2 regions of the Lysinibacillus sp. Ag94 genome follow, and region 1 is predicted to be linked to the other one. Evidence: a T-box and tRNA genes for the amino acid it is inferred to sense, from the RefSeq annotation. Region 1 holds a T-box; the other holds one or more tRNA genes.
The links. The T-box of region 1 lies ahead of argS (arginine--tRNA ligase). A T-box ahead of a tRNA ligase gene usually reads a tRNA of that ligase, here a tRNA-Arg.
Positions count from the first base shown of each region.

Region 2: it has a tRNA-Arg gene. The T-box ahead of argS (arginine--tRNA ligase) is inferred to sense a tRNA for this amino acid. The anticodon was not compared.

Region 1 is NZ_CP096780.1:2,275,319-2,291,477, forward strand. Features, by position in the region: gene MY533_RS10520 (S66 family peptidase) at 1-395, opposite strand, end outside; gene MY533_RS10530 (MFS transporter) at 1,103-2,446, shown strand; gene MY533_RS10535 (ABC-F family ATP-binding cassette domain-containing protein) at 2,521-4,125, opposite strand; gene MY533_RS10540 (serine hydrolase domain-containing protein) at 4,400-5,488, opposite strand; gene MY533_RS10545 (hypothetical protein) at 5,863-6,129, shown strand; T-box leader at 6,680-6,900, shown strand; gene argS (arginine--tRNA ligase) at 6,935-8,614, shown strand; gene MY533_RS10555 (MFS transporter) at 8,770-9,942, shown strand; gene MY533_RS10560 (alpha/beta fold hydrolase) at 10,015-10,515, opposite strand; gene MY533_RS10565 (alpha/beta fold hydrolase) at 10,535-10,939, opposite strand; gene MY533_RS10570 (TcaA NTF2-like domain-containing protein) at 11,347-12,471, shown strand; gene recQ (DNA helicase RecQ) at 12,480-14,249, shown strand; partial or broken gene MY533_RS10580 (glyoxalase) at 14,380-14,481, opposite strand; gene msrA (peptide-methionine (S)-S-oxide reductase MsrA) at 15,455-15,976, opposite strand; gene MY533_RS10590 (LCP family protein) at 16,153-16,159, shown strand, end outside.
Region 2 is NZ_CP096780.1:3,734,691-3,750,849, reverse strand. Features, by position in the region: gene MY533_RS17570 (hypothetical protein) at 170-526, shown strand; gene MY533_RS17565 (cation diffusion facilitator family transporter) at 756-1,751, opposite strand; gene MY533_RS17560 (MgtC/SapB family protein) at 1,767-2,483, opposite strand; gene MY533_RS17555 (DMT family transporter) at 2,908-3,807, shown strand; tRNA gene MY533_RS17550 (tRNA-Ser) at 4,237-4,309, shown strand; tRNA gene MY533_RS17545 (tRNA-Asn) at 4,314-4,390, shown strand; tRNA gene MY533_RS17540 (tRNA-Ser) at 4,400-4,490, shown strand; tRNA gene MY533_RS17535 (tRNA-Glu) at 4,493-4,564, shown strand; gene nadA (quinolinate synthase NadA) at 4,738-5,841, opposite strand; gene nadC (carboxylating nicotinate-nucleotide diphosphorylase) at 5,828-6,688, opposite strand; gene nadB (L-aspartate oxidase) at 6,645-8,231, opposite strand; gene MY533_RS17515 (cysteine desulfurase family protein) at 8,323-9,402, shown strand; rRNA gene rrf (5S ribosomal RNA) at 9,961-10,076, shown strand; tRNA gene MY533_RS17505 (tRNA-Val) at 10,087-10,162, shown strand; tRNA gene MY533_RS17500 (tRNA-Thr) at 10,166-10,241, shown strand; tRNA gene MY533_RS17495 (tRNA-Lys) at 10,246-10,321, shown strand; tRNA gene MY533_RS17490 (tRNA-Leu) at 10,343-10,427, shown strand; tRNA gene MY533_RS17485 (tRNA-Gly) at 10,474-10,548, shown strand; tRNA gene MY533_RS17480 (tRNA-Leu) at 10,554-10,642, shown strand; tRNA gene MY533_RS17475 (tRNA-Arg) at 10,661-10,737, shown strand; tRNA gene MY533_RS17470 (tRNA-Pro) at 10,751-10,827, shown strand; tRNA gene MY533_RS17465 (tRNA-Ala) at 10,834-10,909, shown strand; tRNA gene MY533_RS17460 (tRNA-Met) at 10,936-11,009, shown strand; tRNA gene MY533_RS17455 (tRNA-Ile) at 11,017-11,093, shown strand; tRNA gene MY533_RS17450 (tRNA-Ser) at 11,109-11,201, shown strand; tRNA gene MY533_RS17445 (tRNA-Met) at 11,251-11,325, shown strand; tRNA gene MY533_RS17440 (tRNA-Asp) at 11,330-11,405, shown strand; tRNA gene MY533_RS17435 (tRNA-Phe) at 11,420-11,495, shown strand; tRNA gene MY533_RS17430 (tRNA-Gly) at 11,501-11,574, shown strand; tRNA gene MY533_RS17425 (tRNA-Ile) at 11,576-11,652, shown strand; tRNA gene MY533_RS17420 (tRNA-Asn) at 11,657-11,733, shown strand; tRNA gene MY533_RS17415 (tRNA-Ser) at 11,743-11,833, shown strand; tRNA gene MY533_RS17410 (tRNA-Glu) at 11,836-11,907, shown strand; gene MY533_RS17405 (S-layer homology domain-containing protein) at 12,336-15,113, shown strand; gene MY533_RS17400 (NAD(P)H-binding protein) at 15,189-15,827, opposite strand; gene dpaL (diaminopropionate ammonia-lyase) at 15,980-16,159, shown strand, end outside.

The DNA of each region.
Region 1 (16,159 bases):
GAAGGTCCATAAAAGACAGGAATACTAGTCTTTGCATACATTGCGAGAAGTATAGCGGTAACATCAGACAAACCTATAAGTATTTTTGGATTCTGCTTAAATGCTTCATAATCTAGGTATGGCAGCATACTATTAGCGTTAGTACCACCCATAGTAGGTAAGATCATGTTGATATGTGGATCACGAAGTAGTGCATTCAGTTCTTCTGCTCGTTCTTTCGGTGTACCAGAGCGATAAAAATCTTCTTTCCCAGTTAATGAACCTTCCTTAATCGTAAAGCCAAGTGCTTGCAGACGTTTCTTACCTCGTTCATAGCGAGCTTTTGCAATAGTTGTAGCTGGTTTGGAGGGCGAGTAAATGCCAATGGTATCGCCTTTTTTTAATGGGGAAAACATAAAAACCCTCTTTCAATTTAAGATAAAAGCTATTATACATGATTTTTTAAAGAGTCGTATACTTGTTTTGACAAAAAAGATATAAAAAGTTAGGGTTATAACAGAGTAAAAATAATAATATTATGTAAACTTGAGAGTCCGGAATTTAGAAAAAATGGGTGGAGTTTAAATATATCGACAAGTGGATGATTTTATACATGAGTGGCCAGCACAAAGTACGCTGCAAGTATTACCATCTAAAACTGATGATAAGCTAGAGCAAAGTGAAGTAAGGACATAGCTCACTAGGAATTGTTTTGCCAATTAATATACAGACTATAGTCTATGAAACTAGTTAAAGAAGGGGGATATCATAGATTTAATTTGGAATAGAACGAAGGGAGAGAATAGAGCAACAACCTATATACTAGGGACAATGCCCGTATGGATGAAGAGAGTTATTTTTATTTCGTAGATCGTATAAAGGATATGATTAAACGTTCAGGTGAAAATGTGGCAGCGAGAAGTGAAGAGTGTACTAACAGAGCATCGATTAGTATATGAAGCAACCGTCATTATGAAGAGGATTTGATAGCGTATGTCGAGAACGCCTCGCAAAATTTAAGGCACGTACATCTGTCGGAAAAATTCAAAAACACGTTTTACATAACGTTAGTTTTAGTTATAGCGAATGACATAAAAAATTGACTGTAGAGAGAAGGGATTTTATGAAAAATGTGAAGATATTATTAGCAAGTTTAGCAGGATCAGTCATCGAATGGTACGATTTTTATTTGTATGGTACTGCAACGGGATTAGTTTTTACAACACTTTTTTTCCCTTCGACTAATCCAGCAATCTCGATATTAATTGCATTTGCTACGTTTGGAGCAGGATATGCAGCTCGTCCAATTGGCAGTTTAATTTTTGGACATATGGGTGATCGTGTCGGAAGGAAAGCATTGCTTATGCTTACGTTAATAGGAATGGGCGGTAGTTCTTTTTTGATAGGTTTATTACCTACGTATGCACAAGTGGGGTTACTTGCCCCAATGCTTTTAGTAATTTTGCGACTTATTCAAGGGATTGCACTTGGTGGTGAATGGGGAGGTGCCGTGTTACTAGCTACTGAATCGGCTACAAAGGGTGTACGTGGCTTTTTTGGTTCTATTCCACAGCTAGGTGTTCCAATCGGTTTAGTGTTAGGGACATTTAGTTTTACACTTATTTCTTCATTAACGACAGAAGCGCAATTTATGGCCTGGGGTTGGCGTTTACCATTTCTATTTAGCGCGGTTTTAATAGTACTGGCGATCTGGATTCGAAGTGGGATTGAAGAAACACCAGAATTTAAACGTAAAAAAGACAATGGCGAATTAGCTAAATTACCAATTGTCCAAGTTTTTAAATATAACAAAAAAGATATTCTCCGCATTATTGGATTAAAAATAGGGGATGGATTCTTTAATGTGTTTTTAATGTCGTTTATATTGGTGTATGCAACTACGTATATAGGCTATACAAGGGATGTCGCGTTATTTGCTCTAACGTTAAGCTGTGCAACAATGATTGTCACAATTCCACTTGTTGGGTATTTTTCAGATTTTATAGGTCGAAAGAAAATTTATATTGGCGGCCTTATCACAATGCTACTACTAGCAATTCCATATTTCGTAATGATTCCAATTAATTCAACTAATTTCTTTATATTGCAAATCATTTTACTCGGTGTCGTCTGGGCAGCCATTTTTGCGACTCAAGGTACGTTTTTCTCTGAATTATTCCCTGCGAATGTTCGATACACGGGGCTATCCTTTGGCTATCAAATCGCTGCGGCAATCGTCGGTTTTGGACCAATGCTATGGACATCTTTAGCAACAGAATATGGGGCATCACCATATTTATTTGGTGGATTAATGATGGCGGGGCTATTGTTATCACTGCTACTTGCAGTATTTTCACCAGATACACGGATGATTACTCAATATGAAGAAACTGACGAGAAAGTACAAGAAAATAAACGCATGTCAGATGCCCAAGTAGAAGTAGCAATGACAACCACGTCAAAGTAATAGACTTTGACAAGAAAAGCGAATTTAAAAAAACAGGGTTCTCCTTTTTGAATAGGAGACCCCTGTTTTGTTCATTAGTTTAAGCCTTGGCTATCTTTCCACTCTAGGAATTCATCATAAGTTAATAGTTTATCTAAAATTGTACCGTCTTCACGGATTTCGATGACACGGTTTGCAATTGTTTGGATGAACTGATGGTCATGAGATGTGAAGAGCATTGCACCTTTGAAGCGCATAAGTCCTTCATTTAATGCTTGGATTGACTCAAGGTCAAGGTGGTTCGTTGGCTCATCCAGTAAAATAACGTTTGCTGTTGCAAGCATCATTTTTGATAGCATACAACGAACTTTTTCGCCCCCTGATAAAACGGAAGGAGATTTTTTCACTTCTTCACCAGAGAATAGCATACGACCTAAGAAGCCGCGTAAGAAGCTTTCTGTTTCATCATCCGGAGAATATTGGCGTAACCATTCCACTAATGATTTCTCTGAACCTTCGAAGTATTTATCGTGATCATTTTCAAAGTAGCTTTGAGATGTTGTTACGCCCCATTTGAATGTACCAGCATCTGCTTTTCTTTCGTCCATTAGAATATCAAGAAGAGCCGTTTTTGCCATTGGATTACCAAGTAAAATGATTTTATCCTCTTTGTTCATTGAAAAGCGAATATCTTTAAATAGTGTTTCGCCTTCATTGCTTACTGTAAGGCCTTCCACCGTTAACACATCATTACCGATTTCACGTCCCGTTTGGAAGTTGATGAACGGATATTTTCGGCTAGAAGGTTTAATGTCGTCTAGCTCGATTTTATCCAACATTTTTTTTCGAGAAGTGGCTTGGCTTGATTTTGAAGCGTTCGCAGAGAAACGAGCAACGAATGCTTGTAGCTCTTTAATCTTTTCTTCTTTCTTCTTGTTTTGGTCTGCCATCATTTTTTGTGCTAGTTGGCTAGACTCGTACCAGAAGTCATAGTTACCAACATATAATTGGATTTTAGAGAAATCAAGGTCAGCAATATGTGTACATACTTTGTTTAAGAAGTGACGGTCATGGGAAACGACAATAACCGTATTTTCAAAGTTAATTAAGAATTCTTCTAACCATTGGATTGCTTTTAAGTCAAGGTGGTTGGTAGGCTCATCTAGTAATAGAACGTCTGGCTTACCAAATAGAGCTTGTGCTAACAATACTTTGACTTTGTCAGAACCTTCAAGGTCAGCCATTAGCATATAGTGAAGCTCGTCGCCAATCCCTAATCCGTTTAATAATGTTGCTGCTTCTGAGTCAGCTTCCCAACCATTTAGGTCAGCGAATTCACCCTCTAATTCAGCAGCACGCATGCCATCCTCATCAGAAAAGTCTTCTTTTGCGTAGATAGCGTCTTTTTCAGATTTTACTTCCCAAAGACGTTTGTTCCCCATAACAACTGTATCTAATACATTAAATTCATCGTATTCAAAGTGGTTTTGTTTAAGGACTGATAAACGTTCGTCCTTACCCATCGATACGTGACCTTCTTGTGCTTCAATTTCACCAGAAAGAATTTTTAAAAATGTTGATTTACCAGCACCATTTGCTCCGATTAAACCGTAGCAATTCCCCGGTGTGAATTTTATATTTACGTCTTCAAATAGTTTACGATCGCCATAGCGAAGACCTACATTACTTACTTGAATCATGCAAGTTCCTCCTTTTTTCACAATGGCACTAGTATATCATGAAATATGTACCATAGTCTATAAACATTATTAAATCAACGTTTGCGTTATTGGTTCTCGGGTGTTTGAGTGGAATAGGAGAGGGGGATAATGTTAATAAATAGTAAAGCCAGATACTTTTTATATGTATTTTATCGGCACTAAGGTAAAGAATGGGCAATAGTAATGAAAGCCCTCTCTAGTGAGAAGGGCATGAGTTTACTAAAGTATTTTTTATCAAATTTGAGAAAAAGAATTAAAGTTTCTCTTCCCATATCCAAATTGGTTGCTGAAGAACGATGGATGTAAGATTACGGTTGATTCTTTTTGAATTCACTGTCATCTCGTTGCTAAGAACGATCACTATTAATTCCTCGTTATTTAGCAGTGTAACATAATGACGGAAACCACTTGGATATCCTCCTGGATGTCCAACTGCTTTTTTCCCCATGACATCTTGAGTATACCAACCATAGCCATATTGATTCGGAAACTTTTTAGCATGGGTCGTACTCATCAATTCTGATGTTTCTTTGCTTATTAACACATTGTTAAGCAAGGCTCTGTTAAACAGTTCTAAATCTTCAGCAGTAGAAATGATATCCCCAGCTGCGTACGCTGCAGATTTATGTATTAAGGGTCCGATTTTTCCTTCTACATGTCCTTCCGCTTTCGGTATGCCAGCGGGAACCGTAAACATAGAATTAGACATGTTGCTCGGCTCAAAAATATTTTCTTCTATATAATTTGCATATGACTGTCCGCTGACTTTTTCAATAATTAGCCCTAACATTACATAACCAGTATTACTATAACTAAAGCTTTTACCTGGGGTAAACTCTAATTCAGAATCTTTAACGGTATTTACAATATCTATTGGATTCCATTCTTTACTGTAGTCAAAATTGAAATCCTTCTTCAGATAATCCGGAATTCCCGAACAATGACTTAATAGATGACTTATTTTAATAGTTTCTCCATTCGGAAAGTCTGGTAAGTATTGCGAAATTGGATTATCTAAGTTTAGAAGTCCCTTCTCTACTAATTGCATGACTGCTACTGCAGTGAATGTTTTAGTTAATGAAGCAATCTGATAGAGTGTACTTGGGCTATTCTGTAAATCATCGGCTGCCAATCCGTAACCTTTTGTAAATAAAACTTCACCTTTCTTTGCAATTAGGACGGTTCCCTGAAAATTTTCATTTGTCAAATATTGATCGATCTTTTCAGAAACGCTTCCAGATAAATTACTATGATTGTTACGTCCAAATAATAGCAAAGATACAAAAGACATGATTATAATAACAAGAATAGTAATAGAGAAAATTTTTAAGAATTTTTTCATAAATATACCTCTCAATCTATTTCTTTTTAGCTTATTAAACACTTCAAACCCTATGACAAAATTATATATAAAAAACTAAAAAGGGGAAAATGTAATTTGTAAGTACTACATAATAATCGCCATCGCTTGAAGCTGTAACAACCAGTGTTCATATCTGCTTCAAGAGTTGTTATTAGAGCGTCATTTAGAGGAGAGTATGAAATATCAAACTGATCCCAAACATCGTCCTTGCTTCTGGATAAATTTGACTTCATACCAGCAATAAAAGTAAACTTCATATGATTCCCTCCTAAGGTAAATATTCAAAGTTTTATTCGCATATATATCAAATGTAAATATATTTTTGGTAATACAAGGGGATGGGGAGGGATGAAATGCTATTAAAAAACAAATATTTTAGGCAGTTTCTCTTTTCATTTATAGCAATTATAGCAATTGCAATATACAATATTTCATTTCTTAATAGAGCTTTGGAGGTTTTGTTAGTAGCTTTTCTATTTACGATAATTGCTGATCTTGCTTTTCAAAATAAAAAATTCCGAGACTTTTCATTATTACAGAAAATTGCCTTATTTGTAGTGACTGTGGGCATATTTATATTAGTTTTCATGTACACAGAACCTGTTTATTTACCTAAATAGACTTTTTTAATATCGATACTTAATAAAATTTAACAACCTGTAATTAGGTAACTTTTTTGATAAATTACTTTCTATAAATAAAGTAACCTTTTATAGATAGATTGGTAAAAGGTTACTTTAAATTGCAAAAAAACATTAAATATATGATTTTCTTCGATAAATAATAAGTGTCAAGCCGATAACAACGCTTTCTAGTAGCATTGGGTTGAAATAGATATCCATTCAAACAAGGTAAAGTCTTTACTAGATAGTGGTGGTGTATATATTGAAACATTCGCTCTGTTAAATACAAGAAAAAAAGAAGGGTTTTATTTCTTATCTAGTTTTATTGATGAAAAAAAGGTTATAGTATTTTGGAAATACCTAAGGAGAGCGTACTCTCGTACTATGACATCAAGAAAAATAAGGTGCGAAATGTATGGCGAGCTAAAAAAGTGTTATTATTGATTATTCAGCAGAACATTTTTAAAGTAAACATTTACTTCTTGATATTTCCGAAAAGACTGTTGACAATAATTAGTAGCTCGTGTAGAATATTTTGAAATTACAGTCAAATTCGATGAAAAAGAGAGTAGTTTATGGAGCTACTGGAAAGCGAATTAGGGATGGTGTGAGCCTAATGCAGCAGCCATAAATGAAACGCACTTTGGAGAAGGTTCTCGAATGAATAGTAGAGAATATCGGGGAGTCACCTCGTTAACAATGGAAAGTGGTCATATTTATATGGCAACTAGAGTGGTACCACGGGATAACTATGCTCTCGTCTCTATATTTAGAGATGGGGGCTTTTTTTATTGAGAGGAGAATGAATATGCATACACAAATTGCGAAAAGAATTGCTGCGGCATTAAATAATGAGTTATCTGTTAATGACATTCAAAATCTACTAGAAAGACCGAAAAATTTGGGCTTAGGAGATGTAGCATTCCCTTGCTTTACACTGGCAAAAACATTAAGAAAATCTCCAAACAGTATCGCATCCGACATAAAACACAATTTAAGCTGTAATTTAATACAAGAAGTTCAAGTAGTAGGTGGCTACGTCAATATATTTTACCATCAGCCAACGATTACACATCAAGTACTTTGCCAAATAGTAAAAGAAGAAAATTTATACGGGACTCATCAGGAGTCAAAGGGGAATGTAGTTTTAGACTTTTCTTCCCCAAATATAGCGAAGCCTTTTTCCATGGGCCATTTACGCTCAACAGTGATCGGGAATGCTTTGGCGAATATTGCTGAGAAAAATGGCTATCAAGCAATTCGTATAAATCATATAGGTGACTGGGGCACACAGTTTGGTAAGTTAATCATTGCCTATCGAAAATGGGGAGATCAAAAAGTAATTGAAGCTGCTCCAATAGAGGAACTGTTAAAAATATATGTAAAGTTCCATGAAGAAGCGGAGCAAGATGATACTCTCAATGAACAGGGGCGTGCCGCATTTAAAGCATTAGAAGATGGAGATGGAGAGGCTTTAGCTCTTTGGCAATGGTTTAGAGATGCATCACTCGAAGAATTCAAAACCATTTATCAATTGCTTGGGATAAACTTTGATTCTTTCGCTGGGGAAGCGTTCTACAATGACAAAATGACTGCTGTTGTTAAAGAATTGAAAGAAAAAGATCTACTTGTGCAATCAGATGGTGCGTATGTCGTTGAAATAGACAATATGCCTCCATGCTTAATCACTAAAACAGACGGTGCTACGCTCTATGCTACACGTGATTTAGCAGCTGCATTTTACCGCAAACAACAATATGATCCTAAAAAAATATTTTATGTTGTAGGGAACGAACAATCTCTTCATTTTAAACAACTATTTAACGTAATTGAGAAGATGGGATACGATTGGGCAAAAGACTTACAGCATGTACCTTTTGGGATGATTCTAAAAGACGGTAAAAAAATGTCGACGCGTAAAGGAAAGATTGTTCTATTAGCAGAAGTACTAACAGAAGCGATAGCTACGGCGAAGCGAAATATCGAGGAAAAAAATCCAAATCTAGTGGAAAAAGAGAACATTGCACGTCAGGTTGGTGTAGGAGCGGTTATTTTTAATGATTTAAAGAATGATCGTCTTCATGATATTGACTTTTCGATTGAGCAAATGATGCATTTTGAAGGTGAAACAGGGCCTTATATTCAATATACGTATGCCCGTATCTCATCTCTTTTGGAAAAAGCAAAGGAACATAGTTACGAAGTATCGTTTGAAGCATTAGGGGAGCAAGCGTGGCCAGTTGTGTTATTACTGGAACAGTTTCCGAATGTAATTGTCAATGCTTTTGAGCAAGCAGATCCATCACAAATTGCTAAATATGCCTTACAATTAGCGCGTGTATTTAATAAATATTATGCTCAAAATAAAATATTGGTCGATGACAGCCAGAGAACAGCACGATTAGCATTTTGTCATTGTGTAGCCATTGTTTTAAAAGAATCGTTAGCATTATTGGGCATTGCAGCGCCAAAAAAAATGTAAGTATCGTAAGCTGGCGTTATGTCTTTTTTTTAATAATTACCATTAAATTGACCGACACTAGAAAAAATGGTAAAAGGAAATAGTGAGAATTCAAAGGTCTAACAAATTTTGTTGAATTTTTGACCGTATCAATAGAGAGAAGGTATTTAGAAAGTATGGAGAACAAGCAATGGCGTGTTTCTATGGTACTTGTGGTTGTTAGTATTTTCTTCGTTGCGCTCAATATGCGCCCAGCAGTCACAGGGATAGGACCACTATTTAATGTACTTTTGGAATCACTCCATATATCAAATACAAAAATGAGCTTTTTAACATCTATTCCGGTGTTTTGTATGGGTCTCTTTGCACCATTTGCGGTACCTATTCAAAGGAAACTCGGAACAAAAACAGCTATTACGCTTTTAATAATGATCCTGGCATTTGCAAATGGGCTACGCTTTTTAAAAGAAAGTTATGAACTACTTGTAGTCACAAGTTTTGCTGCAGGATTTGCCATTGCACTTATTGGACCCATGTTAAATGCCTATATAAAGAAAAAATTCCCGAATCGTTTTACAACCGTGGTAGGTGTTTATTCATTTGGAATAGGAACAGGGGCAACATTGAGTGCGGCACTAACCATAACATTTTTTAATCATTTTCATGAGAGCTGGACAATGGCGCTTGGCAGTTGGGCAATACTTGCAATTATTGCTCTTTGTATATGGTTACTAGCAATACAAAATCAGGAGCGGGTAGAGACAGGTGTATGGACAGAAAATGCAGCACGAAATCCTTGGAAAAATGTACGTGCTTGGACCATTTTAATTTACTTTGGGATACAAACATCTTTGTTCTTCTCAATAATGTCTTGGCTAGCACCGATATTACAGGATAAGGGCTTTTCTCTTGTCGCTGCAAGCTCTATGCTAACTTTTATGTCTATTGTACAAATGGTTGGAAATATTTTGGTTCCTATACTAATGGAAAAATGGTTCAGTCGAATCGGTTGGCTCTTTTCTTTAGGGAGCTTAGGCGTAATTGGCTTTGTGTTGCTATGGTTAGGCTCAGGGACTTTTTTATGGATTGCTGTTTTCATAATAGGTATCGTATTAAGCGGCTTATTTCCAATTGGTTTATTGCTACCACTGGATGAGGCAAGAAATGACGAGGAGGCAAATAGCTGGTCATCTATGGTGCTTTCAGGAGGCTTTATGATAAGCTCCATTATCCCAATACTAATCGGCTATTGTTATGATGTGACTGGAAACCATACATTTACCTATTTGATTTTTATACTATTAATGATTGGCATAATTGCTACTACATGTATGCTTAAGAAAAAATAATGGGAAGACATGCTTAAATGTACGAGCATGTCTTTTTTTAAAAGCTCCATAATCGGCTTTTAGTTCACATTTTTATGATGAACTTTTATAAGATCTAGACGCCTCCGTACAATGTTCATTGTTATATATCTGAAGTAATGTATCTGAGAACAAGTTGGTTTGGTCCATCATAATTCTATGACCGGCATTTGAAATGATAAATAATTTTTTATAGGGAGCATTAATTTTAGTAAAGTATTCTTCGGCAATAATGGAGGGAGCCTGCCAGTCATCTTCACCTAAAATAAAATAAATGGGAACTTTATAATCTGAGGAGTCTGCCGCAAGGTCAAAGTCTCCTAAAAATTCATGGACTTTGCTATTTGCTTTTAGTCCTTTCGGAAATGCGAAAAGATCCGATAACTTAAAAATAGGACTTTTAAACGCTGATATAAAAACAGGAAGATCACTCTTCACAGCTAAACCATATAGCCCTTGAAGTTTTCGGATTTTCCTACATTTCTTTAAAAACTCACGATCAAATATTATTTTTTCTCCGGGATAAGTTCCTATAGCTTCAAGCTTTTTTATCATTTGCCTTTACTATTTGTTCCTACATTTTTGCATAAGCACCACGCTCATTTTCAAGAAGAGAGACAACTTGTGCCACGCCAATATAATAAGCAATATCTTCAGGATATAGCTTGATAAATATACTTCCTAAAATAGTGCCCCAAGACCTTCCGAGTAAAACAATCTTTTCTTTATTATATTTCTGCTTTAAATATTGAATAATTCCATATAAATCTTCTAGCATGACATCAATTGTAGGGTACTTATCGGGGTTTTTAGTAAGCGTTTTTCCAGCACCACGCTGATCCCAATGTACAATCGTAAACGTTTCTTCTATTTTATATTGAAAAGCATGGGCAAAAAGAGATTCAACACTACCAGGACCACCATGTAAATAAAGCAATACTGGGTTATCATAATTAGTACCTGAATGAAAAATGGACAATGTATTGTCTATAAAATTTATGAACGGTCATATTAGTAAGAAGACTTCTTCTTTTATTAATAACATTTTAAGCGCAAATTATAAGCCATTTTTCATAGCAAATGTAAAAAAGAGATGTTTTTTATAGGTATAACGGATTGACTAAAAGGTAAGAGCAATATTTTTATAATACATATCCTTAAATAATATTATTATGTAAACTTGAAACGTTTTGTATCCTTGTTTATGATAGTAAAGAAAGATGTTTAACTTGCATATAGCTCTGAAAGTCATCACCACTATTGGTGATAAGTGGGTGCAGGGTGAGGTTATTGTTGCGGGTTTACAAATAACCGCTAAGATAGCGGAACTTAGGCTTTGAACTTGAATGCTAAAGTGACCAACATCGTGCCTTTGCAGAGGCAGATTTGATAGAAAGTTTTGGTGAACGTATGCGGAAAAAGATGCTCATTCTTGGAGCAACAGCTTTATTATTAACGGGCTGTGAAAATGAAACATTGGCAGAGGTGTTTCATACTGAAAAGACCGATGTAAAATCGGAAAAAGCTGTGACGAAGCAGCAAGAAAAAATTGTACCAGAAGTAAAAGTAGTTGGGGAGAACGGAATCGGTGCAGGAGTCATTATTAAAAAAGACACGAAGCTCTATATTTTGACAAATGGTGCGCTCGTCGCTTCAAAGCCAGTTGCGCTCGTGCAATTTAATAATGATAAACTGATGGAAGCCGAGGTGCACTATATATCTACCGCTTATAATATAGCCATTTTAGAAGTACCATATAACGCATCGGTAAAGGTGCCGAACGTCTATAAAGGTGAATTAAATCAGTTAGCTGTTTATGTTGATAGCTTACCATACACCATTAAAAAATATAGTGACAGCGTAGCAGCTTATTACATAGATGCAAAACAAAATACACTTATTGGGAGCCCGGTTCTAGAAGCAGAGAATGGTGAACTTGTGGGCATCTATTTTAAACGCCAGCAAAACGGTGGATCACAGCCGTTTATATTACCCTATAAAGATATTGTACAGTTATTGGATGAATGGATCTCAGGTACTATGAAGACAAGTGATCGACTAACCCAATCCAAAAACTTAAATCCATATATTGACCAAGGCGATAAAGAAGCAGTCCAGCAAGCTATTGATCAATATGGGAAAAATATTTTTGCTTATAATGCCGATGAGGTAAAACTTTTTTTAGATACATTTTATAAGCATTTAAAAGCGGCTGTTGAAAATCATGATGCTAGTGTCATGAAGCCTTTTGTAGGTTCAGACGATTTACAAAGCACGCTGGATAATATGGTAGCGCATTACGCAACTAAACAAGCGAAAATTCGTTTTTACAATACATCGATTAAAAACATCAGCATGAAGGGCCAAACTATTGTTATTCGTGCCAATATAGAATATGTACTAACAAATTCTGCTGGTCAAGAGGCATTTGCGAACTCTATGATGGTATATGAAATAAATAAAAATGAACAGGGCGAGTATAAGCTAATTCGCCTTACAACAGAGGAGTGAAAAGTTGGATGGAGCAAGCAAGACAAATGCTACAACATCATTTTGGCTATGATTCATTTCGCAATGGACAAGAACCAATTATTGAACAAACATTACGAGGTCAATCAAGTCTTTGTGTGATGCCAACTGGCGGAGGTAAATCAATTTGCTATCAAATTCCGGCACTTATGCTAGATGGCCTTACAGTCGTCATATCTCCGTTAATTTCTCTTATGCAAGATCAGGTAGAAGCATTACGTGCTGCAAATATTCCGGCCGCGTATATAAATAGTACTTTAACCGTGCAAGAAGTGAACGAAACAATGCAGCTAGCGAGTGCAGGTTATTTAAAGCTTCTTTATATAGCACCTGAGCGATTAGAGAGTGCAACATTTTTACAGGTATTATCGAATTTATCAGTACCTTTACTTGCAGTGGATGAAGCACATTGTATTTCTCAGTGGGGGCATGATTTTAGACCAAGTTACCGAGCAATCCAAAAATTATTTACATTATGGCCGCAAAAGCCAACTGTCTTAGCACTTACAGCAACAGCTACACCGGCTGTATGTGACGATATTAGACAATTATTAGGGATTGATGAGCAATCGACGGTGATTACCGGCTTTTCACGCGACAATTTATCTTTCTCGGTGTTAATTGGTGAAAACAAAGAACGTTATATTAAAAACTATTTAGTGAAAAATAAAAATGAAGCAGGCATTATTTATGCAGCTACACGAAAGGCTGTAGACGCAATCTATGAGCTTTTAAGTCGCTCGGGCGAAGCTGTGGCAAAATACCATGCGGGCCTACCAGAGGACAAGCGTATGTCTGAGCAGGAGCGCTTTTTAAAAGACGAGGCACGCATTATGGTAGCGACCAATGCATTTGGAATGGGTATTGATAAGAGTAATGTACGCTTTGTTATTCATTATCAAATGCCACGCAATATGGAGAGCTATTATCAGGAAGCGGGACGTGCAGGACGTGATGGCTTGCCAAGTGCTTGTATTTTGCTTTATGCATCAGGTGATGTTCAAACACAGCGCTTTTTAATTGAACAGACGCAGGATGAAACACGCATTGCACAGGAATTAGCGAAGCTACAAACGATGGTTGATTATTGTCATACGGAAGGCTGCTTACAAAATGCCATCTTAACGTATTTTGCCGAGAAAGCAGGGGCACCTTGTAGTCGTTGTAGTAATTGTAATGATGGGCGAGAAGTCAAAGATGTGACGGTAGATGCACAAAAGGTATTAGCATGTGTTGTAAGGATGGGGCAAAAATTTGGTAAGACGATGGTAGCCCAAGTGTTAATTGGCTCCAAAAATCAAAAGGTCTCGGAATTTGGCTTTGCAAGGTTGTCTACCTATGGCATTTTAAAAGGACAATATTCCTCAAAGGATGTCTCAACCTTTATTGAGTTTTTAATTGCTGAGGGTGTACTTGCCGTTAAACATGGCACTTTTCCAACTATTTATGTATCAGAGGAAGGCAAAGAAGTTCTACTCGGGAATCGACAGGTTATGCGAAAAGAAGCTGTTACTGTTCGTAAGCTTGTTGACAATGATCCGTTATTTGAACATTTACGATTATTACGTAAAGAGATTGCGGATGAAGAACAAGTCCCACCATTTGTTGTGTTCTCTGATAAAACATTGCGTGATTTATGCGACAAAAAACCGACGGAACTAGAAGATTTACGACATGTTAGCGGGATTGGTGAAGTAAAATTCGAAAAATACGGGAAGCGTTTCTTCGATGCTCTTCACTCTTTTTTGAAAACAACATGATATAGGAAGAAAGGGAAGTGCTTAATTCAAAAGAATTTTGCACTTCTTTTTATTTCACAAAGTATGACAACCGCTATTTTTCCGAAAGCTCGATCAGTCGACCATCAGGATCCTTAATCCAAATAAACTTTCAGAATTTACTGATTCCCTTTTCCTTTTCAAGAGGTACACCAATTTGATCAAGATGGTTAATAGTCTCGGTTAAATTATGTACTTGGAAAATCAACATCACTTATTGTTCTTTATATTCATCCTTAGGCTCAAACACTTGTCTTTCTTTAAATGTTAATTTTTTATTGCTAATGAGGTGATTAAACAAAAAAATAACCCGGAATAATAATAATTATTCCGGGCTTGATTCTCACTTACTTATAGTGCTCCATGACACACTGCCTCGCTTCCGCATTCATCTTAAAATTCTTTAAGACAACTGTGCTTTAGCTTTATCCAGCTTTGATGGTCCTTCTGAGTTACCGGTCAGCCCCACTCATCGGGTTAACCCTCCTTGTCATTGGATTTGAAGTGAAATCTTTAATAGTATAAACTGTTTATTATTTTCTATACACGTTATTTAAAAAATGAAAAAATCCATTGAAAACGGCTATATATCGAGAGTATTTTGACTGGGCATAATTGTAGTTGTCGCTTTTTCGCTACAACGGGTCTAGGGTCGGCTTTGTGTATAGGCCAGCAGATTTTTGAAAAGCGCAGCGGCAGCAACCAAGCAAAATGAGGGCCGACACAATATAAAGTATAAAGAGGTGATTAAATAAAAAAATAACCCGGAATAATTATTATTCCGGGCTGATTCTCACTTACTTATAGTGCTCCATGACACACTGCCTCGCTTCCGCATTCATCTTAAATTTTTTTAAGACAACTGTGCTTTAGCTTCATTCAGCTTTGATGGTCCTTCTGAGTTATCGGTCAGCCCCACTCATCGGGTTAACCCTCCTTGTCATTGGATTTGAAGTGAAATCTTAAATAGTATTGGCTATTTATTATTTTTTATACACGTTATAGAAAGATCAGAAAACGCTTTTAATCATATGTTTTACGGGCATTAATGTAAAAAAAGTCGAATTTTTCGCGTACGAGAATTCGACTTTTTTAGCTTGAGATCTTCATCTAATTAGAAATAAATAAAAGCGGTTATATTGAGTCGAGGTAGTGAATCGTCTATCGAACTAAATGATTAAAGTGGGCTATTTCTCCCAATGCTTATCGATGAACTGATCTCGACCAGAAAGTGCTCGATCAGTCTGATAATGCTCCGACTCTTTTTTATAATAGTCCTGATGATAATCTTCTGCAGGGTAGAAGGGCTTGGCATCGCGAATTGTGGTTACAATAGGTTTATCAAAGCGACCACTTGCTGCTAGTTTTTTCTTGGAAGCTTCTGCAATGTGCTTTTGCTCTTCTGAATATGTAAAGATTGCCGTTGTGTATGATTCACCACGGTCATGGAATTGACCATAAGCATCCGTTGGGTCGATTTGCATCCAGTAAATATCAAGGAGCTGCTCATAACTAAAAATGTTAGGGTCGAATTCAATTTCGACGACTTCTAAATGGCCAGAAGTACCTTTTTTGACATCCTCATAAGTAGGGTTGTCTAAATGGCCACCCATGTAGCCCGAAGTGACCTTATGTATACCATCCCACTCAACAAATGGCTTTACCATACACCAAAAACAACCGCCAGCAAACGTAGCTTTCTCGATCATGTACATCATCCTTTCTTTCGTGAAAATATTATAGCATTATTTTGTTCATAACTGGCAAATAGAGTGTAAAATAACCTATAAATAGTTGTTGTTAGGATTCATAATATAATATAAAATGAACCTTTCTTTATATGGAATCGTTACATTAACTATAAAAAATAGAGGAGTTAACAGTTATGGAAG
Region 2 (16,159 bases), 1.5 Mb from region 1:
TTGTTCAGAATTTGTTCAGCTATGTTTATTAAAATAAAGATATTAATAAACTAGGATGGAGAGGGAGCAAATATTGAAACAAATGCTTGAAGATCGCGATGGCACATCGGGTTGCATAGAGACGTCATTTCAGCAGCATGTTTATAAAATGCAAAATTGTGTATAAGTATTGGGAATTGAAACGCAATCACTACAAGTTGAGAATGACCAAATTGTCACGGGATATATCGTTGAGCAAAGTATATTTTTAAAAAGCTTACAAAGTGGCCAAACGAATATTACCTTTACAGATGGTGTAAATAAAGCAAATGTACAAGTTTTTGTATGTCCTTCTGGGGAAATTGTAGTAGAAGCAAAACCTTATTTAGGGAATACTGAAATAGTGCCAGTTTATTATCGAAGTATACTAGCAGATACAGCTATTGCAATTGATTTAAAAGGTGCTTTAAAACATTATTTGGTGACTCATCAAATGATGAATCGATTGCAGAGGTACATTACCAATCTATGCACCCTAATGTATTGAAAAACTCTTATGCAGGTAATTTCATATTAGGTTGCTATGCAGATGGAAGAGAGATTACAAATGCAGAAGAAATGTTTTAAATAATGAAGAGATTTTAGATTGCTTAATGGAAGATACAGAAGAAGTTAAACGAGAACAAAATCATCTAGTGCTGATATAAAAAATAGCCAACTGCCTGAGAAAAAGGCAATTGGCTATTTATCTCATTTAAAATGTTTTGGATAATAAGTTATTGTTTAAATGTTGAGTTTTCCGGTCTTTCGCCAATATGCACCCAATCTTGTTTTCCATCATCCTCATCAAATAAAATGGCCACTTTCGATACACCCTTCTGACTTAATATGACCTCTGTTAAATGGTCGCGTACATCATCTAGAAAAGCGAGTGATAGGTTGGGGTCAGCTTCAGCAACTAATTCCACATGTAAAAACTCACCTTCTTTAATGACTTCTAGGCGAACAATATCTTTAATGTTTGGGTCATCCATTACAAGATGAGCAATATGATTTAGCATTTCTTCGTCTGTTTCCCCAATAACTCCACGTGCATTATCGAGAAACACTTTTGCTACAACATAGAACATCATAAAGCCAATAATCATTGAAACGAGTCCTTCTATATTTGCCCAGCCTGTAAAGTGCGCAATTAAAATAGCACCGAAGGCCAACACGTTACCACCTGTAGCTACTAAGTCCTCCATGAATACTAATTTTGTTGCTGGTTTTGCGCGATTTAAATAAGGGAAAGCTTTAGGGATAGCTGTTATTATTCCCGCTTTTTCCTGTCCAGCGTCATGTAGTATTTCAACGGCTGCTTTTGCAAGAACTGACCCTTCTAAAACAATACCGATCAATAATACGCCAAGTGCAATGAACATTCCTTTAGATTCTCCGGCAGGGTGTATAAAATGATGCCAGCCTTCTTTTACGGTTTCATAAGAAAGGATAGCTACAATTATAACAGCAAAAAGACAAACTAAATTTACAATTCGGCCAAAGCCTCCTGGAAATTGTTTTGTCGGTGCTTTTTTCGACAGCGCTGAGCCGATATAAACGAATAATTGGTTTGCTGCATCTCCTAGTGAGTGCATCATTTCTGCAAACATGGCAACATTACCTGTAAAGAAGAAGGCAATACCTTTAATAATTCCTAAAAAAGCATTGACTACTGCTGCCAACAGAGAGGGCTTATTCCCGTTTTTTAATAGTTTTATTATTTCTACCACGAAAGAATCCTCCAACTAGTTTAAAATTTCCATTTCGATTTTTTCTATATAGGGTAGTGCTCGTAATGAACGATAAAATGACAGTAAGTTATCAGAGATTATTAATGATAAGCGTAAATCTAATTCGTGATAAACATTAGTATCATTTGGAACATCTTGAATGCGTATGTTTTCAATAATAATATTGTTTTCCTTTAAGAATTGTAAAAAGGATTCACTATTGTCATCATTGTTAATCTGAACTTTCAATGATATTTCTCGCATACGAATTCTTTTTGGTCCTATTTTCATTAGAAACGGCGATAAAACCTCAATTCCGAAGACAATGATAATAACAGCTAATGTAGCATCTATATAAAAGCCTGCGCCAACAGCAATCCCTATCCCAGCAGCTCCCCAGATCATTGCTGCAGTTGTTAAACCTGAGATACTATCATTCCCTCGTCTTAGAATAACACCTGCTCCAAGAAATCCAATCCCACTAACAATTTGGGCAGCCAAGCGTAAAGGGTCCATTGTAATGTTGATTTCTGACCTTGGGGGTGTTGAATAGGCGGTTTCAATCGAAATGACAGTTAATAAACAGCTAAATGTAGCGATAACTAAGCTTGTTTTTAATCCTACAGGCTTCTTTTTTAATTCCCTTTCGATACCGATTACTAAACTTAATGTGGCTGCAATTACTAATTTTATGCCAACTTCATATGTAATCATATTTTCCAAGGTTTCCATACGCAACCCTCCACAGATATTTCGTATTGCTAAGAGATATGCAAGGTGTCATTATTATATGTACATTACTTTTTTGTATTGTACATCACGATCGTAATGAAGTATAAGTATTTTTAATTTCTTTCACCACATATTTTTGGGAGCGAAAGCGAAGCGACAGCAACAAATGTTTTCTGTGCGAAAGCGAAGCGACAGCAACAAATGTTTTCTGTGCGAAAGCGAAGCGACAGCAACAAATGTTTTCTGTGCGAAAGCGAAGCGACAGCAACAAATGTCTTAACCTTTATAGGTAGTGACAGTAATACGAATATAAGTTAAGGTTTCCGGCGGATGACACGGAATTGGAAAGGGGTCCTTTATGCGGACATAAAGCCGAATCCAGACGTAATGATGCCGAGGTAAAATTTATTGGAGGTTGGATTTAATGGAGAAAGCCAAAATTCATCCATACATTCCTATTTTTATTGGCGTAATTTCTGTATCCTTGTCAGCCATATTTGTGAAATTAGCAAATGCAGAAGCGGGAGTTATTGCGTTTTACCGTATGTTCTTTTCGGTGTTAATAATGGCTCCTCTGTTTTTTTGGAAGTACACAAACGAGGTAAAGAAATTAAGAATACGTGATTGGCTATTTTCTTCTGTTGCTGGCATATTTTTAGCCTTTCATTTTATTTTATGGTTTGAATCACTTAATTACACCTCTGTAGCAAGTTCTACAGTTTTGGTTACACTACAGCCATTGTTTGCATTTGTAGGGACCTATTTTTTCTTTAAAGAGAACATTACTTTGAAAACCATTTTTGCAGGAGTTATTGCTATTGTCGGTAGTATTTTAATTAGTTGGGGAGATTTTAAACTTAATGGTACTGCATTTTATGGAGACATGCTTGCTCTTGTCGCGTGCGCACTCGTTACAGCTTACTTTTTATTTGGACAAGATGTACGGAAAAGATTATCCCTTGTGACATATACGATGATTGTTTATGCTGTTAGTACAATTACATTGTTTATCTATGTTCTTATTAAGGGGGAATCGTTCGGCCCTTATTCAACTATGGACTGGATATGGTTTATTTTATTAGCGATAGTTCCTAATTTATTTGGTCATACTCTATTTAATTGGTCAATTAAATACGTTAGTACAAATGTAGTCTCCATTGCGATTTTATTTGAACCAATTGGCGCGGCTATTTTAGCGCTTCTTATTTTTAATGAATATTTAATAGCCACACAAATTATTGGTGGATTCATTGTTATAGTAGGAATTCTCTTATTTGTAGTTGATGAGAAAAAGATTTTTAAACTTTTTTCAAAAAAAGCTTGATTTTTAAATTGCTATATTATATATTATTACTTGTCCTTAACAAGAAGGACGACTTGAAAAAAGATTTGAAAAAAGAATTTAAAAAAAGTTGTTGACATGAAATGAGTTAAATGTTAATATAAAGAAGTCGCTGAAAACAACGACATCAACATGAACCTTGAAAACTGAACAAGCAAAACGTAATCAATAAAGTTTTTAGTAACTAACCTTGAGTTAGTGAACGAAACAAAATTTTGGACATCAAACATGATGCCAGCAAAACAATTTGAGCTAATCAAATTTCTTTTTATGGAGAGTTTGATCCTGGCTCAGGACGAACGCTGGCGGCGTGCCTAATACATGCAAGTCGAGCGAACAGAGAAGGAGCTTGCTCCTTTGACGTTAGCGGCGGACGGGTGAGTAACACGTGGGCAACCTACCTTATAGTTTGGGATAACTCCGGGAAACCGGCGCACGCCTGATAAGCGTGAGGTCGATGGTTCGAGTCCATTTAGGCCCACCATTATTCCGAAGTAGCTCAGTTGGTAGTAGCACCTGACTGTTAATCAGGTTGTCGCAGGTTCGAGTCCTGCCTTCGGAGCCATTTTTTTGTGGGGAAGTACTCAAGAGGCTGAAGAGGCGCCCCTGCTAAGGGTGTAGGTCGGGTAACCGGCGCGAGGGTTCAAATCCCTCCTTCTCCGCCATTGGCCCGTTGGTCAAGTGGTTAAGACACCGCCCTTTCACGGCGGTAACACGGGTTCGAATCCCGTACGGGTCATACTGAAATGCAGTAGATGTAATGTACATCTACTGTATTTTTTTTGTATTAAAATAGTTTTTAAGATTCTAAGGTGAAATTTATTTATAATGAATTTCACAACATGCTTGCAAAAAAGACTTAGTAATTATAAATGACAAAACGTCTACCAGAAATGAGTAGACGTTTTGTCTTTATGCTCTTAATAGCATCCTTTCAAGTGAACTACGTGCTTCTTCAGCAGTGTGAGCATCTACTTGAATACGATTATGTGGTTGCCCCTTCTCTATACTTTCTAAGGACCAAAGCAGATGAGGAAGGTCAATTCGATTCATTGTAAGGCAAGGACAGAAGTTCTTATTTAAAGAGATAATATGCTTATCAGGGTGCTGCTGGATTATCCGATTAACAAGATTCATTTCAGTACCGATTGCCCATGCTGAACCACTCGGTGCTTTATTAATCGTATCGATAATGTATTTTGTAGAACCTGCTTTATCTGCAGCCGCAACAACTTCACGATTACATTCAGGATGAACAATGATACGCATAGTTGGATGAGCTTGACGTATAAGCTCCGTATGCTGAACTGTAAAACCTTCGTGAACGGAGCAGTGTCCCTTCCATAGGATGACTTGAATGTTTTCTGGAGACTGATCTGTCTCAAGCATATTTGTATGAGGATTCCAAACTGCCATATTTTCAAGCGGTATTCCTAAATCATACGCAGTATTTCTTCCTAAATGTTGATCTGGTAAAAAGAAAATACGTGGTTTTTGCGTAAATGCCCATTTAACCATTTCTTTTGCATTGGACGATGTTACGCAGGCTCCACCATGACGCCCAGTAAATGCTTTAATAGCAGCAGTAGAATTAACATATGTTAGAGGGATAATTGTATTGCCAAAGAGTTCTTGTAAAATCGGCCATGCTTGTTCTGTTTGATAAATGTCTGCCATGTCTGCCATTGAACAGCCTGCACGCATATCAGGTAAATAAACATGCTGTTGTTCAGTTGTGAGCATATCAGCTGTTTCCGCCATAAAGTGTACGCCACAAAATACTATATGTTCAGCTTCCTTGTTAGCCGCTGATAATTGAGCAAGCTGCAAGGAATCCCCTGTTGCATCTGCAAATTGAATCACTTCATCTTTTTGATAATGATGTCCAGGGATGAAGAGCTTACTACCTAATTTCTTTTTTATAGCTAAAATGCGAGATTCCATGTCATTTTCAGATAATCCACGATAATGCTCTGGCAGTAGTGATGTTTGTTGTAATAAGCTAGTGATGGACAATGGAATTAGCTCCTTTCGTTTTTACTTGTGCACTAATATCGAAGGCTTTTACTGAATGTGTTAGTGCTCCGAGTGAAATCCATTGAATACCTGTTTCTGCATAGGCATTTAAGTTATGAAGTGAAATGCCGCCTGAAGCTTCTGTAGCAATATGTGGTGGAACTACGGGAAGCCATTCACGTATTTCCTCAGGGCTACGATTATCAAACATAATGATATCTGCGCCGGCTGCAATTGCTTCATCCAATTGTGCTTTTGTTTCGATTTCGACTTCGATTTTAATGGTGTGACCAATTTTTTCACGGGCTAGCTGTACGGCCTTAGTAATACTACCTGCAAAAGCAATATGATTATCTTTTAGCATTATCGCATCGTATAAACCATTGCGATGGTTATAGGCGCCACCGATTCTAACAGCATACTTATCTAACATACGCATTCCGGGCATTGTTTTGCGTGTATCGCATATTTTCGCATTTGTACCTGCTGTTTCTCGTACCGCTAAATTTGTAGCTGTAGCAATAGCGGACATGCGCTGGATAAGATTTAAAATTACACGCTCACCCATTAATAACTTTTGAAGTGGTCCTTGGATAACGGCTAGAATATCACCAGCATTGACTTTGTCACCATCTTTTTTATAAAGGATAATATCCATAGATTGATCAAGAAGAAGAAATCCATGCTTAATGATAGGGGCTCCACAAAAAATGCCGCTCTCCTTCGCATAAAAAGAAAAAGATCCCTGCTGTTCTGGAGAAAATATAAATTCACTCGATAAATCCCCATCACCTATATCCTCATTAAAAAATTGTTTTAGCAATTCCTCGAGTTTGATGATATTCATATAATGAATTCCTCACTTTCATCTGTCCTTGTTGAAAAATGATCCAACGGTTTGCCCAATAATGATCATCTTGTGGTCTGTCAATGCGAATATGTGCTCCACGAGTTTCTTTTCGTGTAATGGCTGCGTGCGCCATTAATGTAGCGACAATATGCATCATGTAAAGTTCGAGTTCCTGCCGATTTAAGCTCTCTAAATCAACATGAAGAAGTGTTTGCATTGAGGGCAATTGTTGTACGAATTGTTCCATATCGATTGGATTTCGCACAATGCCTAATGTGTGCATCATCATTTGTCGTAATTGATCTTTTGTAAATAATGATGGCATTGTTTGTTGATGATGATTGTCATCAATTACGAAACTATTTTGCTTACAACCTGTTTGAATAATGTATTGGGCGGTTCTTTGTCCAAACGTAATGCCTTCTAAAAGAGAGTTACTAGCTAAACGATTGGCACCATGCACCCCGGTACAAGCAACTTCACCTATTGCATATAGATTAGGAATAGATGTTCTTCCCTTGTCATCAGCAACAACACCACCCATTAAGAAATGACTACCTGGTGCTACAGGGATTAATCCATTTTGTAAATGAACATGATTGTCATAGCAAAGCTGAGCAATCGTAGGGAATTTTTCTTCAAAGTGTTCGATACTTGAAATATCAATAAAGGTTTCCTGCCCAGCAGCACGTTTATTAAATAATGCATGTGCAGTAATATGGCGTGGTGCTAAGTCCAACTGCTCATGAATGCCTTTCATTATGGGATGACGCAGTACATCGACAAACTTTCCTCCGGCGCCACGGACAGCTTCAGAGACTAATCCTTTGGCCCGCCCTCCACACCAAAGTAAGCTCGGATGAAATTGCATAAATTCCATATCACTGATAGCAGCTCCAGCACGATATGCTAAAGCGATACCATCACCAGTATTCGTAGCAAAGTTAGACGTACAAGAATATAAAGCGCCCGCACCTCCTGTCGCTAGAATGACGTGGTGGGCAAGGTAGCGCTTCGTTCCCTCTGCTCCTTTTGTCAGAACACCAACACAATCACCATCTGTATTCAATAAAAGCTCGTAAGCCATTTCATAGCAATTCACAACGCTATTAGATGAAAGTTGTCTGAGTAAATAATCGATTATTACTTGGCCAGTACGATCACCACCTGCATGTAAAATACGGTGATGACTATGTGCCCCCTCTAAGCCTAGAGCGGGGGACCCATCAATTTGTCGATCAACTGGAAAGCCCTCATTTAATAAATCACTCATAATTTCTGTACCGTCTTCTATTAGTATTTCAACATTCCTTCTTTCATGATGATATTCACCAGCAATTAACGTATCAGCAATGTGAAACTTTGGATGATCTTCTTGACTTGTAACGGCAGCAATACCGCCTTGAGCACGATAAGAACTACTCATTTTAATTGAACATTTTGTAACTATCTGAACTAGAAAATGTCTTTCGAGTAGTCGAGCAGTTTGAAGTGCAGCAACGCCGCTACCAATAATAAGTACATCTGTCATTACATCCATACATATACCTTCTTTACAGTTGTCTTGACACATATCTTTACATAAAATAAAAGAGAAAACAAGACTTGATGAACTAGAAGGGAAGAATAAAATGATTTATTTGGATTACGCTGCAACCTCTCCAATGACTCCAAAAGCTCTTAAAGCATATTGTGAGGTAGCAATGCAGTATTATGGGAATAGTGCAAGCCTACATGATTTAGGTGGCCAAGCACATTATTTTGTTGAGCAGGCAAGAGCTGTCGTAGCAAAATCTCTTGGAGTAAATAGTGACGGTGTCATTTTTACTGGCAGCGGAACGGAGGGCAATTTAATTTCGATTTTGTCATTAGCTTTAGCGTCAAATAAAGGGAAGCACATTATTTCATCACAAGCTGAACACACTTCCGTGCATGCGGCTTTAAATACGCTTGAAAGACTGGGGTTTGTAATCACGAAGTTACCTTTACAGCAAGATGGTAGTATTCATGTAGAGCAACTACGAGAAGCCATACAAGAAGATACGGCTTTAATCACTATCCAACATGTAAATTCAGAGATAGGCTCTATTCAACCTATTGAAGAAATAGCCGAGATTGCCAAACAATCAAACGTTCTCTTGCATGTTGATTGTGTACAGTCCTTCTGTAAACTTCCGTTAAAGCAGAAAGTAGATGCTATTACAATATCAGCTCATAAAATAGGTGGGCCAAAAGGATGTGGAGCTATATATATTAACCCTAAGCTCCGTGTTCCTGCATTAGCACCAGGTGTCACGCATGAACGTGGGTTAAGGGGAGGAACATTAGATACGCCAGCTATTGTCGCTTTTGCTACGGCGATTGAAGATTATCAATATGAGCGGAAGCACTATGAAGCATTACGTCAATGTTTTAAGGAAAAATTACAAGAAACGTGTCAAATAATTGAGAGTAAGGAGCAATTGCCTAATATTTGTGGTGTACTAATGAAAAGAGTAGAGGGGCAATACGTTTTGTTAAAATTAAATGAAGCGGGGATATGTATTTCCACAGGAAGTGCCTGTGATAGTCATGGTGAATCTGGTACGAAGGCGATTTTATCAATGGGCTACTCTATGGAAGCGGCACGTCAATTTTTTAGAGTATCTTTTGGTCCCGCAACAACATTTGAGGAAATTGTTCAATTACAAATGGCTCTTTCGGTTATTTAACTTCTTTAGCAGATGTATTCGATAAGAAAGTGCAACGTCAGAAATGTTCTTTCACTTGAGAGGAAATTTAAGGTTTAAATGATTGAGGATAAAAGGAAACTAGAAAACTATCATGAAATAATTGTATTGTAAAATGATAAATTAACAGCCATGTTAGTTGAATCTATTAATAGTTTTTCGTGTATATTTTACTTTTTTAATTGATTGTAACGAAGAGCTACTCTGATTGATCCTGTTGCAGATTAAAAGCGAAGTGTCACGACAGTCAGAAAATAGAGTAGCTCAAATATTTTCATGAATTAAAATAGCTAAAAACACTTCTGTAAATTAATTGTTTTCTTTTAATTAATCAATTGTTATAATAAATAGCAGAGTGATAATTTCTCTTACATTACAAAAATATCTTCGAAAAGTAATGATTTCTTTTCTTTTATAAAAAAGTGTTGCACTATGTGAGAAAACGTTATACAATAATTCTTGTCTTGAAGGACAGGTAATAAAAACTTCAAAACGAAATACATAAGATTTTCAGCATACGAAGTATATTGAAAATAATAGTCTAGTGATGATGGCAAAGAGGTCACACCCGTTCCCATACCGAACACGGAAGTTAAGCTCTTTAGCGCCGATGGTAGTTGGGGGCTTCCCCCTGTGAGAGTAGGACGTCGCTAGGCATAATACCCAGGAGGATTAGCTCAGCTGGGAGAGCACCTGCCTTACAAGCAGGGGGTCGGCGGTTCGAGCCCGTCATCCTCCACCATTTGCCGGTGTAGCTCAGTTGGTAGAGCAACTGACTTGTAATCAGTAGGTCGTGGGTTCGACTCCTATCGCCGGCACCATTTTGAGCCATTAGCTCAGTTGGTAGAGCATCTGACTTTTAATCAGAGGGTCGAAGGTTCGAGTCCTTCATGGCTCACCATTTAAATTGCCAACAAAATATGCGGGTGTGGCGGAATTGGCAGACGCACTAGACTTAGGATCTAGCGCCGCAAGGCGTGGGGGTTCGACTCCCTTCACCCGCACCATTTTTAAAATTTCATAATTGCCAGGATAAATAAATCTTATGCACATGCGGAAGTAGTTCAGTGGTAGAACACCACCTTGCCAAGGTGGGGGTCGCGAGTTCGAACCTCGTCTTCCGCTCCAAATGTGCCGGGGTGGCGGAACTGGCAGACGCACAGGACTTAAAATCCTGCGGTAGGTGACTACCGTGCCGGTTCGATTCCGGCCCTCGGCACCATTTTTATTTTAATCATTAGCGCCCGTAGCTCAATTGGATAGAGCGTCTGACTACGGATCAGAAGGTTATGGGTTCGACTCCTGTCGGGCGCGCCAAATTAATATTTATCGGAATGTAGCTCAGCTTGGTAGAGCACTTGGTTTGGGACCAAGGGGTCGTAGGTTCGAATCCTGTCATTCCGACCATTTTATGGGGCCTTAGCTCAGCTGGGAGAGCGCCTGCCTTGCACGCAGGAGGTCAGCGGTTCGATCCCGCTAGGCTCCACCATAAAAGATAACCAGTATAAAGATCCTGGCGGCGTAGCTCAGCTGGCTAGAGCGTACGGTTCATACCCGTAAGGTCGGGGGTTCGATCCCCTCTGCCGCCATCTTAAAGGACCTTTAGCTCAGTTGGTTAGAGCAGACGGCTCATAACCGTCCGGTCGCAGGTTCGAGTCCTGCAAGGTCCACCATTTATATAATATTACGGAGGTATACCCAAGTCTGGCTGAAGGGATCGGTCTTGAAAACCGACAGGCGGGTAACACCGCGCGGGGGTTCGAATCCCTCTACCTCCTCCATTTTATAGTTAAATGGTGCTTGAAAAACTCGAAAAGAATATATTATTAACGCGGGGTGGAGCAGTGGTAGCTCGTCGGGCTCATAACCCGAAGGTCGTTGGTTCAAATCCGGCCCCCGCAACCAAAATGGTCCCGTGGTGTAGCGGTTAACATGCCTGCCTGTCACGCAGGAGATCGCCGGTTCGATCCCGGTCGGGACCGCCATTTTTTAAAAATATGGGTCAGTAGCTCAGTTGGTAGAGCATTAGATTGAAGCTCTAAGTGTCGGCGGTTCGATTCCGTCCTGACCCACCATATTTGCGGGTGTAGTTTAATGGTAAAACCTCAGCCTTCCAAGCTGATGTCGTGAGTTCGATTCTCATCACCCGCTCCAAGGGCCTATAGCTCAGCTGGTTAGAGCGCACGCCTGATAAGCGTGAGGTCGATGGTTCGAGTCCATTTAGGCCCACCATTATTCCGAAGTAGCTCAGTTGGTAGTAGCACCTGACTGTTAATCAGGTTGTCGCAGGTTCGAGTCCTGCCTTCGGAGCCATTTTTTTGTGGGGAAGTACTCAAGAGGCTGAAGAGGCGCCCCTGCTAAGGGTGTAGGTCGGGTAACCGGCGCGAGGGTTCAAATCCCTCCTTCTCCGCCATTGGCCCGTTGGTCAAGTGGTTAAGACACCGCCCTTTCACGGCGGTAACACGGGTTCGAATCCCGTACGGGTCATACTGAAATGCAGTAGATGTACATTACATCTACTGCATTTTTTTTATGGTACTTTATCAAACTACGAAAATTCCTTTCCGTCGTACCGCTGTTGCAGCTAGAATGCTCGTTCCATCGAGTCCGCTTATTCATTATTCTTCCGCTTATCACGTTTAGAGATAATCGTGTATAACCTTCATTTGGCCTTGGCTCTACACTTTCTAAAAAGCTAAAAAACAACCTTAAGATCCGCGTCCCTCTCATAAATAAAACAATAAAATTAGGCAATTCATTTAGAAAAAATTAATATATTTAGTATTTGCTTTGTGTTCACTATTGAATTGGACAAATAATCCATGGTAAATGGTCATAATATTGGTATATCCTTTGGAATATATCTATCTTTCTTTTATAATGGGAATGAATAGAATTCATAGGAGGTAATAAATGTGAAAAAAAAGCAGAGTAAATGGATTATGAGTGCAGCTTCTGCTGCTTTAATTGCTGCAGCAGTTGTTCCTACTGCAAGTGCGGCTAATTTTACAGACATAGCAAAAAGTGACCATAAAGAGGCCATTTTGGCACTAGCAGATGCAAAAATTGTAGCTGGATATCCAGATGGTACATTTAAGCCAAACGGGGTCCTTACGAAAGGCAATGTAACGAAATTTTTAGGGAAATGGCTAGTATTAGAACACTTCCAAGTGCCAGCAGACTACAATAAAAAAGTACGTTTTACAGACATGCCTACATCTTCAAAAGATAAAGAATTACTACAGTATGCAGCGCTTATAAATGATAATGGTATTTTCAAAGGGACTAACAATAAGTTATTACCTTCCGAATATATCTCGCGCGAACAAATGGCTTCTATTTTAGTACGTGCAATTGAAAAAGTTTACGATATCGATTTAATTGCGATGTATAAAAAAGAAAACTTTAAATCATCTATTACAGATTTAAAAGTAGCTTCACCAGAAAATCATGAGGCTATCATCGCATTAGAATATGCAAAAATTACAAATGTAACGACATTTAATCCGAAAAAGACACTAACACGTGGTCAATTTTCATCATTTTTACATCGTTCAATGACGAATATCGGTGAAATGGTAAGAGGCCCTGAAGTGTCCATCCAAACAGTTAAAGTTATAGATGCAAAAACACTACAGGTAACATTAACAGATGGGACAAGCCAAAAGGTAACATTAGCGACACCGCTTACTGAAAATGTAGAAACGAAGGTAGATTTCAAGATTAATGACAAGTCATATTCCGCTGTTGTTACATATGAAGTGAATGAGTTAAATGTACAATCAATTGAGGGCATTAATGCTTCTCAGATTAAAGTTGTTTTTAACCAAGCGATTGATCCACTTTCTGTGATAAAAGCAGATGGGAAATTACAGGATAATGTTGTAGCTTTCTCTAATGTCGATACTTTAAGAGCACTATCGGTTATAAAAACAGAAATCAGTGCTGATAAAAAATCAATCATCTTTACAATGAATGAACCATTAAAAGGTACACATCGTTATGTGTTCAGCAACATCAAAGCGGAAAAGGGTACAGTGCTTCAAAAAGTAGATGCGAATTTTGTTATTGCTGGAGATACACAAGCGCCTACGATTTTAGGCACAACGCAAGGAAAAAATTCTTCAATCGTTAAAGTGCAGTTTTCTAAGCCAATGGCAGCATTTCCAAATGAGCGCATTCAATTTACATTAGCAAATGGTACAAAGGTATCGAATGTAGTTGGAAGCATTGAGCAAAACTCAACTGAAGCAACATTTGACTTATCAGCTGCAACAATGAATGGTGTGTATTTAACGCCTGGTACAGCTGTTCAAATTACATTCGTAGCGGCAACAGATATGGCAGGGAATATTATTTCACCGAACCCTTCTACGGTAACAGTGAAAAAGGGAGATAAGGATGGTGTTCCGCCGACACTATCTTCTGTTACACAAACTGGACCAAATACGTTCCAGCTATTGTTCTCAGAGGAAATTCAACCACTTTATTCATATGACCTTTCAGTGAAAAGCGGCCAGACTTCAATTTCTGTGAATTCTGTAGAGAAAGATCCTAAAAATGGTCGTTTATTTAATGTTACGGTGGATCCAAAAAGCTCGCTTCAAGGAATTACAACGATTGGGACAGCTTCTAGTCGTGTAATAACCGACTTATCAGGTGAAACGGCAACATTCTCAACAGCGTATAACTTTATAAGAGATGACAAAGCGCCAGCGCTAATAAATTCTGAAATTGTTTACGGTGATAGTGTAGAATATTTACAATTAACTTTCGATAAGCCAGTACAGTTAGGCGTTAACGCAAAAGCATCATTTACTGGGAAATTCGTCAATAATTACATTTTATATGAGGTATCAAGAGGACCTCAAAGTGATATTCAGATTGTAAAAGATCAACCTACGAAATTACGTGTTAAAATGGCAGGACTGCTAGGCATGTATGATACAAAGGGAGCTCTTTACGACGGCAAATTAAATTTATTTAATGTTACTAATTTATACGGTGTGCCAATCACTGAAGTGCCAAACGTTAAATTTACACGTAACGGTGATTTAAATATAAATGGCAATAAATTAGCTTTATCGCAATACAATGCAATTCAAACATCTGCAACAGATTATTCTATTAAAGATAATAATATTGTTTATTTAAATTTCAATTATCCTGTTGATCCAGCACTTGCTCAAAATGTTCAAAATTATAGCATTGATAATGCTCAGGTAGAAAGTGCTGTTGTAGAGGGATCCAATTTAAATCGTATTAAGCTCACATTGAAAAAAGATTCAAATTATTTTAATGGCACACGCAACTTCACGATTAAAGGCTTAAGAGCAGCAAACTCTATGGAACCATTTGATGAGGTGCGTACATCCATTAACCTTAAAGAAAATAATGCACCAAAGGTTGTAACTGTTAATGTTAGTAATTCACAAACATTAGAGCTTGTTTTCAGTGAACCAGTAATAAACGTTAATAATTTGGATTTTAATATTACCGTGAATGGTTCTTCGGTAGCAGCAACTACCTATCCACAAGGTAATGATAGAGTATTAATTACAATACCTCAGAATAGCTATTTATTTGAAAACGGCAGAAGTGTTACGGTTCAAGCTTCACCTCGTAATGATATTATGGATTTCAATGGGAATAAATTAGATTTCACTTCTCAAACAATTACAGTACAAAGATAATTTATCTTTAATTAAAAAATAGCATGCTGGATATATTCTCAGCATGCTATTTTCTATCTTTTTATTGCGATTTCACTAATGGGAGATAAACGGTGCTTTATGCACGTATTTTGTATTATCAATATGATCAATGATAAAAGTGGCTATATCTTGATTCGTAATTTTTGTACCAGGCATATCCGTCAGGTTTTCCTTTATCTGACTGGATGTTAAGCTATCTTTTACAAACGGTAATCTAATTAGTGTCCATTTGATCTGTTTGTTATTTAATAAATATTCCCATTCCAATTTTTTATCTTGCATCATTTTTGAAAGGAAAACTTCAAATATCTTTGCTCCTAAACGATTCATCATGCTTTTTTCGTCCTCTTTAATCGTTAGAGAACCACCTGAAACACCTATATAACGACTAATGTTTAATTCTTTCATCACATTAAAAATATTATTTGTAACTTTGCTATATATAGGTTCCTCTTTCGTTGGTTGACCAAATGTATTAATAACAACTTGACTATCTTTAAGAAGTTCTCGGATGTTTTCTATATCCTGTACCGACCCTTTCACTATTTCAATTGCATCATTTTTATCCAGTAACTTTTCAGGATTTCTAACAAGCATCCGCACATGATATCCTTTTTGTATGGCTTGAGTTGCTATATGCCTTCCTACTTTCCCTGTTCCTCCTATTATCGCTATCTTATAGTTATTATCCATTATATACCTCCTATTTAATATGTTGGTAAATATACGATATACCCTATCAAAAGGATTCAAATTTTTCTTTTTTACTAAAGTATATAATATGGTTTTGTTTTGCAAATCTATAAGCTAAGATGAAAATAGTAGAAAAACTAGGGGGGATATGGATGGGGAAATTATTGTGGACTAACAACCAACAATATTTGTTACAGAAGAATGTAGAACAAGTAGTACCTTTTCTGCGTCATTTTTCACCAGAACAAGTAAATCACGTTAGTAAATTTCAGCGTACATATGAGAAATTTGAAAGTACGCCATTACGATGCTTAAATACTTTTGCATCATTC